2 regions of the Hoeflea sp. TYP-13 genome follow, and region 1 is predicted to be linked to the other one. Evidence: predicted binding sites of a transcription regulator. Region 1 holds the regulator's gene; the other holds the start of a gene.
What was found. Region 1 encodes PhoB, which activates phosphate uptake and scavenging genes when phosphate is short. Its sites were predicted from a motif close to TGTCATNNANCTGTCAT; they were not measured.

Region 1 (7,191 bases):
TGCCGGAGGATTGGCGACACGCGCCTTTTGCCACTCGGCAAAGTTTCGTGTGAGTTCGGGCGGCGGGTGGGCTCCCCCGCTGATATCCCTGACAAGCTCATCGGGGAAAAAGAGCCCCCACGCCCTCTCGTACTCATTCAACCGGTCCGGAAAGGTTTCCAGGCGGGCTCGCGTTCGCAGCAGTTCCGCCAGTTCCTGCGCACTGCCCTCTCCCGTGCGTCGCAATATGACATTGAGTGCGTCGGCGTTTAGCCAAACCGGCCCGCTCGGGACTGGGCTGACTGTGTCGACCGACGGCACCGGCTCGATACCGAGTTGCAAAAGCGGCATCGAAAAATCATCGGCGCGATAGAGCGCGGCATCCTCAACCTCGACCTTTAGCGTGAACCGGCGAAGATTGTGCCGCCCGCCGGCAGCGACCATGTCGGTTATCCGCGCCTTGATGCCCATGGCGCCATACGGTATCGGATTGTCTGCGCTGCCCGCGTACAAATCGGCGCGAAAGTCCCGCGCTTGCACCTCCGGGATGGGAATGTCGAAGCGCAGACGGTCCGTCGGAATTGGCGCAGTGATTATGATCTCGGGATTGTAGCCAAACACCGCCTCGCCGTAACCGCCTTTGTCAAACCAGATGGATTCGCAGCCCCGGGACATTGGAAAGATCTTACGCTCGAAGTCATACTGCTTAAGGCTGATCCGACAGGGTAAGAACATCGCCATAGGCAGCTTCGGCGCATTCGCTGCGATGATTGGCGGCAGTTGTTGGCGGATAGCGGCCAGCAAAGCGCGCTTTGCAAATTCGTCAAGTTTCCGCTGGTATTGCTTTTTATCCAGATAGAGCTCCTGGCCGGCCTCGTTGAGGACGGCCGGATCGATGCCGGCGCTTTGGAGGATGCGCGCCTGTGTCGGGCCATCGACCAGACGGATAGCCGTGAATGCAAAAGCGGGTTCGTCCCAGAGATCGGGAGCGCGCGTGAAGGCCAGGCGCATCAGTGCGTAGCGCAGCGCCTCCGCGTGCTCATCGGCCGCTCTGCCGTGTATCCAGGACAATCCCCCACCGGCCGACGTTTCAACCCGGCCATTACGCATGGCGATGCCGGCAAGTCCTGTCATATCTGTCTGCACCAATTCGGCCGACTGCTGCTTGCCGCCAGTGGATTCAATTTGCGCCGGTTGCTGATCCGCTTGTGCCATGGAGGTATCTGGAGCGGTCTGCTTGACGCCGGAAATCGCTCCGGCAAAGCGTTTTCTGGACAGAACCCTGTCCTTGAGGATGCAAACGGAAACTTGAGCGTTGTACGTATAGGCCCTGCATTGTGTCTCACGCGCGCATTGAGCCGCACACTGGCCTTGCGAGATGTTCTTTAGCCGTGGATCGGTCAATCCGCTTCGATAGTCGCCGCCGGGAAAATCATATCCGTTAAACTGCGTAAACCCGTTCGGTGGCCGCTCCGTGACCTGAACTGCCTGGTCTTGCCGGTTATTCGCCGGCAGCGAGCGTAAAGCAGCCAGCAGCGCCGTGTCTGGTCTGCCGGTCGCAGTGAAGCCGGCGTCGCTCTGAAATGCTGCAATGGCTCGCCGTGTTTGTGGGCCAACCGCGCCATCCACCGGCCCGGCGGCGTAACCGCGTTCATTCAGCCTTCGCTGCACCTCTCTGATTTCGGCACGGTTCAAGCGGTTCGGCGAAACCGGAGCCGCCTTCCTATTGTCGTTGCGATTAGGCTGCGCTTCGTCATTCGACATATGCCGAAGTACTTCAACGCCCATCCTCATGAAGTCGCCGGCATCAAACTGAGCCAGCGCAGAAAATGATGTATATAAAACTGAAATTAAAAGCACGTTTACGCAAACGAGCGCGCGAAACACCACCTTTACCTCCCCAATGTTCGCTTACGGGCGTTATCGTTAATATTTTACTTCAAATCTGCCACGCTGTACAGAAACTGTTCTTTACAGCCTGATATTACAGCTAGAAACAGGCGATGCTTCGATGATCCGGAATGATTGGATCAGCCAGGGTCGAGATACAGCGCTGCCAGCCTCTCGTTGGCATCATTCCGAAACCGGTGGGATCGTGCTATTCCCGGATGCGCAGTGCGATGAGCCGTCCAGGCGCTGAACGCGGGCTGTTTGGGCGGATCGCAGAATTTCGACGCACGTGCGAACGCAAGAGATCTCGTCTGGCGCTGGCGCTTGCTGAGCGTGAGGAGATATCTGACCCTGGTGCAATGCCTTTTAAGTCGTACTTCCCGGTAGGCCTCAACTGGTATGCGCGGCCATCACTTTTTTATCCAGGCCCTTCAAATTCGCATCGATGATCTTGCCCATCATCATTTTCATCAGAGTTTGTCCCATGAGCCATCCGAGGGGACCGTATTTGACACGATAATCGAAAGTCCATGTAACTAGGGAGCCTTTGCCCGAAGTTTGGATCCAAAGGTCCGAACTGGCTTCATGCAGCGGCATGGCCGCCATGTCAGAGAGTTGCACCGTATATCCTTTGCCTGGCTGCCAAGCCGTTACTTCTTCCACCAGCGACGTGCCGTTCTTAAAATGGTTGCGGCGCTTTGACCCCAGCCCAGCTTCGCCCGATGTCAGTGCATCGACCGAAACGATCTCCGGGGCGAACTCGTCAATATGCATGAAGCGATCGAGAACGGCCCAGATGGCATCGGGGTCTGCATCAATGGTGAGGCTCCGTTCAAAGTGGATCATGGAATGCTCCTTATCATCGGCGCTGGTGTAGCGCGATCCTGTTGGTTCTGAACCCTTAATAATTATGTCCTCCTCTCACCGTTATGATAGGAGTGTGAGAGGAGAGGTTAAAAATGCGTCGCACCGAACGCCTGTTTCAGATTATCCAGATATTGCGATCAAACCGGTCGCCGATCACAGGACGGGAGCTCGCCGATGAATTGGAAATCTCAATCAGCACCCTTTACCGCGACATGGCGGAACTTCATGCGCAACGTATCCCGATCACCGGAGAAGCGGGCGTGGGCTATGTTCTCGACGACGGTTACGACATGCCTCCATTGATGCTGACGGCGGATGAGTTGGAAGCTGCGGCTCTGGGCGCTGCGTGGGTGGCTTCTGAGGCCGACCCTTCATTGGCACGTGCAGCGCGGGACCTGGTGTCAAAACTGTCCGAAGCGATTCCGAAAGAACTGCGCCCGATCGTATTGGACGCGAGCTCGAAGGCCATTCAAACAAGATCAACGGTCGCCGAGCGCTTTGACGGCGCGCTCTTGCGCCACGCCATCCGCGAGCGCTATCGGCTTCAACTGACGTACGCGGATCGGGACAGGAGCGTGACCGACCGGATCGTCTGGCCCCTGCTCATAGCCTATCTGGATCGAACCCGGTATCTCATCGGATGGTGCGAGACGCGCCAGGACTACCGGCATTTCAAGACCGACCGCGTGCGAGAACTAAAGGTGCTCGGCGAAAAGTACCCGGGGCGTCGGGCGGCTTTGATCAAAGGCTGGGAGGAGGCGACAGCAAGGCGGATGCCAAGCTGACGTTAGACCACACTACAGCATTCGGCGAATTTGGCCCGGAGCTGACCTTGGTTGCGGGCCCTCAAAAGCCGCTAACAACTACGCTCACTCACCGCCGCGCTCGAAGCGTTCGCGCCGGTGAGTGAAGCAGAAACGCTCTAGTTTTCCAGCGAATAACCGGCACCGCGGACGGTGCGGATGACATCAGGCATTTTTGCAAGGTTCAGCGCCTTGCGCAGCCGGCCGACGTGAACGTCAACCGTGCGTTCATCCACGTAGATGTCGTGCCCCCATACGCCGTCGAGAAGCTGCGAGCGCGAAAACACGCGCGTCGGGGATGTCATGAAGAATTCCAGCAGGCGGAATTCGGTCGGGCCGAGCTTGATCTCGCGGCCGCGGCGATAGACGCGGTGGGTCTCGCGGTCGAGTTCGATATCGCCGCTCTTCAGCAATGTCGAAATGGATTCCGGCTTGACGCGGCGCAGGAGCGCCCGCACGCGCGCCATGAGTTCAGGGGTCGAAAACGGCTTGACGACGTAGTCGTCGGCTCCCGTTGAAAGTCCCCTCACCCGCTCGCTTTCCTCGCCGCGCGCCGTCAGCAGAATGATCGGCAACCTTTCGGTCTCGGGCCGCACCCGCAGGCGCCGGCACAGTTCGATGCCGGACAGGCCCGGCAGCATCCAGTCGAGAATCAGGAGATCCGGTACCCGTTCCTGCAGTCTGATTTCGGCCTCGTCGCCGCGTAATATCGTGTCGACCTCATAACCCTCCGCCTCAAGGTTGTAGCGCAGGAGAACGCTCAGCGCCTCCTCGTCCTCAACAACGGTTATATGCGGTGCCATGCCCATTTGAATTCTCCGGTGGCGGCCAGCTTACAGGCGGTCACTTCAGTCTTCTTCAACACCCACGGTCGCGGTCTCGTCGTCTTTGGGACGCTCGCTGCTGAGTTGCGATCCGGTTGCCATGTAGTAGACCGTTTCGGCGATATTGGTTGCATGATCGCCTATGCGCTCGATGTTCTTGGCGCAAAACAGCAGGTGGGTACAGGCGGTTATATTGCGCGGATCTTCCATCATATAGGTCAGAAGCTCGCGAAACAGCGATGTATAGATAGCATCGATCTCGTCATCGCGGTCACGGACGGAATTGGCAAGTCCTGCAGAGCGGGACGAATAGGCGTCGAGCACTTCCTTAAGCTGCGTCAGCGCCAGTTCGGCAAGATGCTCAAGGCCGCGGACCAGCTTTTTGGGCTGGCCCATGCCCTGCACCGCAATCACCCGCTTGGCAATGTTCTTGGCCATGTCTCCAACGCGCTCGAGATCGGCGGCTATGCGGATCGAGCCGATAATGTCGCGAAGGTCTGAGGCCATGGGCTGGCGCTTGGCAATGATAAGCACAGCCTTTTCGCCGATCTGCCTTTCCGCCTCATCGAGGATCAGGTCATCGGAAATGACCTTCTGCGACAGCGCGGTATCGGAATTCACCAGCGATGCAACCGATTCCTCGACCATGCGTTCGGCAAGGCCGCCCATTTCGGCAATACGGCGGACCAGGAACTGAAGCTCCTCGTCATAGGAGGTGACCGTGTGCGCTGCGAGTTGTCCGGAGTTGTTTTCGTCTATCATGATCGTATCTGTCCAATCAGGCTCAGCCGAAACGGCCGGTGATGTAATCCTGGGTTCGCTGGTCGTCCGGATTGGTGAACATCTTGTCGGTATCGCCTTCCTCGACCAGATTGCCGAGATGGAACATGGCCGTGCGCTGTGAGACACGTGCAGCCTGCTGCATCGAATGGGTGACGATGACAATGGTGAAGTTCTCGCGCAGCTCGTCGATCAGCTCTTCGACCTTGGCCGTCGCAATCGGGTCGAGCGCGGAGCACGGCTCGTCCATCAGGATCACCTCGGGGCTGATGGCGATGGCTCTTGCAATGCACAGACGCTGCTGTTGTCCGCCCGACAGCCCGGTGCCGGGCGTGTGAAGACGATCCTTGACCTCGTCGAAGAGGCCAGCCCGGCGCAGGCTGCTTTCGACGATCGCGTCATAGTCGGCCTTGCTGCTCGCCAGGCCGTGAATACGAGGGCCGTAAGCGATGTTTTCATAGATGGATTTGGGGAACGGGTTTGGCTTTTGAAACACCATCCCGACGCTGGCGCGCAGTTCGACGACGTCAACGGACGGATCGTAAATGTCTGCGCCGTCGAGTGTGATGTTTCCCTCAACCCTGCAGGTGTCGATCGTGTCATTCATCCGGTTGAGACAGCGCAAAAACGTGGATTTGCCGCATCCGGACGGGCCTATCAGTGCGGTCACCTGGTTCTCGCGTATATCCAGATCGACATCAAAAAGCGCCTGCGAGCCTCCGTAAAAAACGCTGACCCCACGGCCCTGCATCTTGATCGGCGGCTGCACCGCAACCTTGACCTCAACTGCTTGTTCCAGTGCAGCGTCAGACATCATGTTCATCCTTCAACACCCCATTCCACCGGTTTTGCATCCCAAGGCGGATACATGCAACCGCAGAAACCAACACAGGCCGGTCGATCGCGCCGCTACCAGCGGCGCTCGAACCGGTTTCTCAAAAATACCGCCAGACCGTTCATGATCACGAGGAAGCCCAGCAAAACTAAAATTGCGGCTGATGTGCGCGAAACAAAGCCACGCTCCGGGCTGTCGGCCCAGATGTAGATCTGTGTCGGCAGCGCCGTCGAGGCGGAAAACACGCCTTCCGGCGCGCTTGTTATGAACGCGTTCATGCCGATAAGGAGTAGCGGCGCCGTTTCTCCAAGCGCCTGCGCCAACCCGATGATCGTGCCGGTCAGGATCGTCGGCATCGACAGCGGCAGCATGTGATGCATGATCGCCTCATGGCGGGATGCGCCAAGTCCGAGCGCCGCTTCCCTGATTGCCGAAGGCACGGATCTTAACGCAGCGCGGGTCACGATAATCATGGTCGGAAGCGTCATCAGCGACAGCACCATGCCACCCACCAGAGGCGCGGAGCGCGGCAATCCGAACCAGCCGAGGAACACGGCAAGGCCAAGAAGGCCGAACACGACTGAAGGAACCGCCGCCAGATTGTTGATATTGATCTCGATGAGATCGGTCAGCCGGTTCTTCGGCGCGAATTCCTCAAGGTAGACGGCAGCGGCGATGCCGACCGGGAAACTGATCAGGAAGCACACAAGCAGGACCCAGAACGAGCCCGAAATTGCGCCTGCGAGACCCGCAAGCTCCGGAAATCGTGAATCGGAATTGAGGATCAGGCCGAAATTGAAGGGCTTCGAAACCAGGCCTTCGGCCTGCAGCTTGTCGAACCACTCAATCTGTTTGTTCTTCACCCGGCGGCGGTCTTCCGGAACGTCACGGGAAATCTGTCCCTTGGCGAACTGGTCGAGCGGGTCGGCAAACGGCAGTTCAAAATCGAATTTCCTGTCAACGAGTTCCGGATTGCGGATGACGTAGTCGCGCACCAGGAAAGGCGCGGACGATGTGAACATGCCGTAATAGGAACGCAGGTCCGAGCGCGGGATGCCGGGCTCCAGATCACGCAGAGACCCGCGCACGATCTTGCGCCAGCTCGCATCCATGATGTCGTCGGGCGCAATATCGGCGGTTGTCAGGTCGATCGTCACCCGCACCTTTGTCTGAACGAAGGCTGAGGCGCCGCTGTAAAGCAGCGAGGAGACCA
Region 2 (7,191 bases), 590 kb from region 1:
CACGCGATCGGATCTGCCCGGCCAGCCCTTCCGAAAAACGGGTGCGCCGGCCGATCGGATATTGCAGGCGCTTGCGCCGGGTGATGAACGTGCCGCGTCCCTGTTCAACCCGCACCACGCCTTCCCTGGCAAGCGAGGCGATCGCGCTTCGAACCGTGTGGCGGTTGACATTGAAGCGCTTTGCCAGAGCAATTTCGCCGGGCAACATGTTCCTGTCGTCATATTCGCCGTTGCTGATGGCAATGCGGATCTGGTCGGCAATCTGCCGCCACAGCGAAATTCCGCTACGGCGCTCCACAAATTCCATATTATTTTCCGTTCCGTTTCACACAGCTGTCATTTTTGCGCTATAAGCATAACAACAGGATGTCTAGTTGTCTAGATAAATAGACAAATAAGGATGATTTCATGAGCGATACCGTTGCTCCAGGCGGGCCCCAGGGAAAACCATCGGATGACGCCCATGCGGGGCGACAACAGGCGATGGCCGTGCTGGCCCGTGCATCGGGGAAGGAACTGGCTGAAGCCTGGCAGGCCTGGCCCGACAGACCCGAGGTTCGTCCCGTGCGGGGCCCTGAAACCGGACTGGTCATGGTCCGTGGCCGTATTGGCGGTGGCGGTGCGCCGTTCAATTTCGGCGAGGCGACGGTGACGCGGGCGACGGTGAAATTATCGAACGGAAAGGTCGGCCACGCCTATGCGCTTGGCGCCGACAAGGAAAAGGTCCGCCACGCGGCGATATTCGACGCGCTCTGGCAGGACGACGCTTTCAGGGCTGACGTTGAAAAAAAATTGGTCGCGCCCATCAGAGATCGGCTTGAGGCTGAAGACAATGAGCACCGCGAGGAAACGGCAGCCACCCGTGTCGACTTCTTCACCATGGTTCGCGGAGAGGATTGAATATGGAAGTTCAATCAAACAACGCGTCCATGTTCCGGGGCGGATTTTCAGACCCGGTTTTCAACGCACAGTCGGTATTCCGGCGCGTCATGGACGCCCTTGCGCGTCCAGGCAGCGTCGTCCGGTTTGACGATTTGACCAGCCCGCCGGCGCCATTGCTGCCGACGGTCGGCAGCATCGCTGCGACGCTATTCGACCACGACACCAGGATCTGGCTCGACCCGGCACTTTCGCGCAATGGGGAGGTTGCCGGTTGGTTGACTTTCAATACCTCTGCGCAGCTCACCCTTCAGTCGTATGATGCCGATTTTGCCGTGGTGGCGGATTTGGAATCTCTGCCTTCGCTCGAGAGTTTCTCACAGGGCACGCAGGAATATCCGGACCGTTCGACAACGCTTATCCTGCAGATTGACGGTCTCATGGGTGGCCGCAAGCTGCATCTGTCCGGGCCGGGCATAGAGGATGTTGCCGCCGTTGCTCCAAAGGGTCTGCCGGAACACTTCTTCGATCAGTGGGCATCCAATGGCGCGCGCTTTCCGCGCGGCGCTGATGTGCTGCTTGCTGCTCCCGAAGGCATCATCGGTTTGCCGCGCACCGCCAAAATCTCGCTGAGTGGAGGTTGAAGCCATGTATGTAGCCGTAAAGGGCGGTGAAGCCGCCATCAGCAACGCACACCAGCTCCTGGCGGATCGCAGGCGCGGCGACCGTTCGGTTCCAGCCATGCATATCGAACAGATTGTCGAACAGCTTGGTCTTGCCGTCGACCGGATCATGAGCGAAGGCTCACTCTATGACCGCGAACTGGCCGCGCTTGCCTTCAAGCAGGCGCGCGGCGACATGATCGAGGCGATCTTCCTGCTTCGCGCCTACCGCACGACACTGCCGCGCTTCGGATATTCCAACCCCATCGATACCGGCAACATGCTGATCGAGCGGCGCATTTCGGCGACCTACAAGGATCTGCCGGGCGGCCAGCTTCTGGGTCCGACATTCGACTACACCCACCGCCTTCTCGATCCGGAACTGATGGGTGACGAGGCGGTTGACGCGCCGAAACGGCGCTATGCCGAGACCGGGCGCACGCCGCGTGTATCCGAGATCCTTGCCCATGAAGGCCTGATCGAGGGCGATGGCAACCTTCCGGACGATCATCAGACCGGCGATTTGACCCGCACACCGATGGAGTTTCCGATGACCCGCGACGTCCGGCTGCAGGCGCTGTCGCGCGGCGACGAAGGATTCCTGTTGGCGCTCGGTTATTCGACCCAGCGCGGCTATGCCCGCAGCCACCCCTTTGCCGGTGAAATCCGCATCGGCGAGGTGGAAGTCGAGATCGACGTTCCCGAGCTCGGCTTTGCTGTCAGCCTCGGGCGCATTCAGGTGACCGAATGCCAGATGATCACGCAGTTCCAGGGCTCATCGAAATCGCCGCCGCAATTTACCCGCGGTTACGGTCTCGTGTTCGGCCAGAGCGAGCGCAAGGCGATGGCCATGTCGCTTGTCGACAGAACCCTTCGCGCCACCGAACTCGGCGAAGACCTGACGGCGCCGGCGCAGGATGAGGAATTTGTCATATCCCACTCTGACAATGTCCAGGCCACCGGCTTCGTCGAGCATCTGAAGTTGCCGCATTACGTTGATTTTCAGGCCGAACTCGACCTCGTCCGCCGCATGCGCGCCGAATACGACGAAGGCCGCGATGGCAAAGCACCACAAGGCGATGATCTGGAGGCCGCGGAATGAACACCCATACGCAACTGGCGACCTATAATTTCGCCTATCTAGATGAGCAGACCAAGCGCATGATCCGCCGTGCCATTTTGAAGGCAATCGCCATTCCGGGCTATCAGGTGCCTTTCGCCAGCCGTGAAATGCCGATGCCTTATGGTTGGGGAACGGGCGGCGTGCAGGTCACGGCTTCGGTACTTGGGCCTGACGACACGCTGAAGGTCATAGACCAGGGCGCGGACGACACCACCAACGCCGTATCGATCCGCGCCTTTTTCCAGAAAGTGGCGAATGTCGAGGTCACCACCAGGACCGCCGATGCGACCATCATCCAGACACGGCACCGCATTCCGGAAGAAACGCTGACAGACGGCCAGATCCTTGTATATCAGGTGCCCATTCCGGAGCCGCTGCGTTTTCTTGAACCGCGCGAAACCGAAACGCGCAAGATGCATGCGCTTGAAGAATATGGCCTCATGCACGTCAAGCTCTACGAGGACATCGCCAGGAACGGGCACATCGCAACGACCTATGCTTATCCGGTCAAGGTCGAGGGGCGTTATGTGATGGATCCGTCACCGACGCCGAAATTCGATAATCCCAAGATGCACAAATCGCGAGCGTTGCAATTGTTCGGCGCCGGCCGGGAAAAACGCATCTACGCCATCCCGCCCTATACTGACGTCGTGAGCCTCGATTTTGAGGATCACCCTTTCGAAGTGCAGAAATTCGACGAACCTTGCGCCCTTTGCGCGGCCCAGGGCGTCTATCTCGATGAGGTTATTCTCGATGATCATGGTGGGCGCATGTTCGTCTGCTCCGACACCGACTATTGCGAAAAACGCCGTGACGAAGGCCATGTCGGCCCTCTCGCGGGCGACAGTGCGGAGACTGCACAATGAGCGACCATCCACTCTTGCGCGTTAGCGCAGTAACCAAGTTTTACGGAAGCCGCGTCGGCTGCCGGGACGTCTCATTTGAATTGTGGCCGGGCGAGGTCCTGGCCGTCGTCGGCGAATCCGGATCCGGTAAGACAACCTTGCTCAACGCCATATCAACACGCCTTATGCCGACTTCCGGCACGGTCGAATACTGCATGCGCGACGGCAAATTCCGCGACCTTTACCGCATGGGCGAGGCCGAGCGGCGCTTTCTGATGCGCACCGACTGGGGTTTTGTGCACCAGAATCCGGCTGATGGTCTGCGTATGACGGTTTCGGCCGGCGCCAATGTCGGCGAGCGGCTGATGGCGATCGGCGATCGCCATTATGGAAATATACGCAGTTCGGCCACGCAGTGGCTCGACCGGGTGGAAATCGAGGCCGACCGCATCGACGATCAGCCGCGCGACTTTTCCGGCGGCATGCGCCAGCGTCTGCAGATCGCCCGCAACCTCGTAACCGGCCCGCGGCTGGTGTTCATGGACGAGCCGACTGGCGGGCTCGACGTTTCCGTACAGGCACGGCTGCTCGATCTTATGCGCGGCCTTGTCAACGATCTCGGCCTTGCCGCTATTGTCGTCACCCATGACCTTGCCGTTGCCCGGCTTCTGTCCCACCGCATGATGGTGATGAAGGACGGCAATGTGATCGAACACGGATTGACCGACCGTGTGCTCGATGATCCGCGCGAGCCCTATACGCAGTTGCTCGTGTCCTCGATTCTGCAAGTGTAGGAGCTCCGAAATGCCAACACCTCTCGTTGTTTCCGAAGTTGCCAAGAGCTTCACCATGCATCTGCGCGACGGCATCAAGCTGCCGGTCGTGAAGGACGTAAATTTCTCGGTTACCGCCGGTGAGTGCGCAGTTCTCGGCGGACCATCCGGGGTTGGAAAGAGCTCCATTCTCAAGATGCTTTACGGAAACTACTCCGTGGACAGTGGCCAGATCCTCATCACGCACGGCAATGTAACAGTCGACATAGCAAGCGCCGACCCGCGCACGGTTCTGAATATCCGCCGCGACGTCATCGGTTATGTCAGCCAGTTCCTGCGCACCGTTCCGCGCGTTTCCGCCATGGATGTTGTCGCCGAACCCTTGTTAGCAAGAGGCATATCCCAGGATGAAGCACGCGAGCGTGCCAGGGCACTGCTCGAAAAACTCAACCTGCCGGAGCGTTTGTGGTCATTACCACCGGCAACCTTTTCAGGTGGAGAGCAGCAGCGTGTCAATATTGCGCGCGGCTTCATTACCGATCATCCGCTGCTTCTGCTTGACGAGCCGACCGCATCGCTCGATGCGGCGAACCGGGCAGTCGTGGTCGACCTGATCCGCGCCAAAAAAAAGGCCGGTACCGCACTGCTTGGCATCTTCCATGACCAGGACGTGCGTGAGGAAGTCGCCGACCGGATCATCGATGTCTCCGAATTTCGAGCCGGTAAGGAAGCCGCCTGATGAAGAACCTCTCCGAACGGCCGATGATCCACGAAACCGCCATTGTGCGGGATTGTACCCTCGGCAGGTATACCGAGGTCGACGAACGCTGCCGCATGGTCGAATGCGCAATGGGCGATTACTCCTACATCATTCGCGACAGCGAAGCCTGGGCCGCCCAAATCGGCAAGTTCGTCAATATCGCAAGCCATGTGCGCATCAATGCGACGAACCATCCGACCTGGCGGGCGACGCAGCATCATTTCACCTATCGGGCAGGGGACTATTTCGATGGCGAAAGCCACGAAGAGGAATTCTTTGAGTGGCGCCGCGAGGGCACGGTCACCATCGGCCACGATGTGTGGATCGGTCACGGTGCGATATTGCTCCCTGGCGTCACGATCGGTAATGGCGCCGTGGTCGGTGCGGGAGCCGTGGTTTCAAGGGATGTCGCGCCTTTCACCATAGTCGGCGGTGTACCGGCGACGATGATCCCGCGGCGTTTTCCGGAAGATACCGCGGCTAAAATGGATGCGCTGGCCTGGTGGGACTGGGAGCATGACCGCCTGCATGAAGCGCTGGCGGATTTCCGTTCCCTGACCGCTGAGCTTTTTTTGGAAAAATACGCCTGACGGAAAATTCAGGCGGTTTGAAAATTCCACCGGTCCCGCTGGCCTCGTCAGCGGGATTGCCGTGCTTTTACAATGTATTGGTCTGGTTTCAGTGGATAACCTGCCGGCACTGTGGATTGTAATATTTGTGACATCAAACTGACATTGCGCGGTCATGCGCGGGCTCTAACCGATACCCCTAGGAATTAATGTTCACAGGATCCGGGGTCGCCGATGTTGAAGCTTGAAAACGTAACCCGCCGGTTTGGCGAGTTTGCCGCCGTTGACAATGTGTCGGTCGCAATCCCGCAAGGGCAGATGGTGGGTGTCATCGGCCGTTCTGGTGCAGGCAAATCGACCCTTTTGAGAATGCTCAACAGGCTGATCGATCCAAGCGACGGAATTATCCGCTTCAACGAGACCCGGGTTTCATCCCTCAAGGGGGCGGAGCTCCGCCACTGGCAGCGCGACTGTGCGATGATTTTCCAGCAGTTCAATCTCGTGCCTCGGCTCAATGTACTGACGAATGTGCTGCTGGGCCGGCTTAATCACCGGTCCACACTGCTGAATCTGGCCGCTTCCTTTTCACGCGAGGAACGCGCCATGGGAATAATGGCACTTGAGCGGCTGGGCATCGCGCAGACGGCGCTGCAGCGTGCCGGCACGCTCTCCGGTGGGCAACAGCAGCGCGTGGCAATCGCCAGAGCCCTGATGCAACGGCCTAAAATGCTGCTGGCCGACGAACCCATCGCCTCCCTCGATCCTCTCAATGCGCAGATTGTCATGGATTCGCTGAAAAGTATTAATCGGGAGGAGGGGATCACGGTGATCACCAATCTTCACACGCTCGACACCGCGCGGACCTATTGCGAACGCGTCATTGGCATGGCCGCCGGGAAGGTTGTTTTCGACGGGCCGGCGAGCGAACTGACCAGCGAGGCGGTGCGGATGATTTACGGCGCCGACGGCGCGGAGCTGTCGGAATCCGTCACCTCGACCAGTCTTGGCGCGGACCTTGGCCGGTCTAAGAAAGCCGAAACCCAATCGATTGGTCCCCTCGTACCTGCCGCGTAACCGGCCCGGGATCGTGATCGTTTTGCCCGCGTGAAGGGCCAATTACAAAATCAGCTTTTGATTTGAGTGGGATAAGACAGGAGAAACCCATGTTCAAGAAAACGCTTCTTGGTGCAGTTGCACTTACCGCCATGCTTGCCGGCATGGCACAGGCAGAAGACCTCAGGGAATTTCGCATCGGAATTCTGGGCGGTGAAAACGAAGCCGACCGGCTGCGCAACTTCCAGTGCCTGGTTGAGGCGCTTCCGCCGGTGCTTGGCGTTGAAAAAGTGTCGCTCTTCCCGGCAGCCGATTACGACGGCGTTATCCAGGGTTTGCTCGGCGGAACGCTCGACTACGCAGAGCTCGGCGCATCCGGCTATGCCAAGGTTTACCTTGCCGATCCGAAGGCCGTAGAGCCGATCCTGACGACAATCCAGACGGACGGTTCTACGGGCTATTACTCCGTCATGGTCGCCCGCAAGGATTCCGGCATCAGGTCGCTCGATGACATGAAGGGCAAGAAA

Region 2: a site for PhoB is predicted at 5,761-5,777, ahead of phnC (phosphonate ABC transporter ATP-binding protein). Genes of this name have one in related genera too.

The regions. Positions count from the first base shown of each region.
Region 1 covers NZ_JBFRBB010000001.1:7,942-15,132, reverse strand. The annotation lists gene ABVT35_RS00070 (peptidoglycan-binding protein) at 1-1,773, opposite strand, end outside; gene ABVT35_RS00065 (SRPBCC family protein) at 2,260-2,715, opposite strand; gene ABVT35_RS00060 (helix-turn-helix transcriptional regulator) at 2,829-3,521, shown strand; gene phoB (phosphate regulon transcriptional regulator PhoB) at 3,659-4,342, opposite strand; gene phoU (phosphate signaling complex protein PhoU) at 4,388-5,125, opposite strand; gene pstB (phosphate ABC transporter ATP-binding protein PstB) at 5,148-5,966, opposite strand; gene pstA (phosphate ABC transporter permease PstA) at 6,053-7,191, opposite strand, start outside.
Region 2 covers NZ_JBFRBB010000001.1:602,472-609,662, forward strand. The annotation lists gene phnF (phosphonate metabolism transcriptional regulator PhnF) at 1-307, opposite strand, end outside; gene phnG (phosphonate C-P lyase system protein PhnG) at 409-900, shown strand; gene phnH (phosphonate C-P lyase system protein PhnH) at 903-1,523, shown strand; gene ABVT35_RS02725 (carbon-phosphorus lyase complex subunit PhnI) at 1,528-2,643, shown strand; gene ABVT35_RS02730 (alpha-D-ribose 1-methylphosphonate 5-phosphate C-P-lyase PhnJ) at 2,640-3,530, shown strand; gene phnK (phosphonate C-P lyase system protein PhnK) at 3,527-4,303, shown strand; gene phnL (phosphonate C-P lyase system protein PhnL) at 4,314-5,021, shown strand; gene ABVT35_RS02745 (DapH/DapD/GlmU-related protein) at 5,021-5,632, shown strand; gene phnC (phosphonate ABC transporter ATP-binding protein) at 5,846-6,685, shown strand; gene phnD (phosphonate ABC transporter substrate-binding protein) at 6,775-7,191, shown strand, end outside.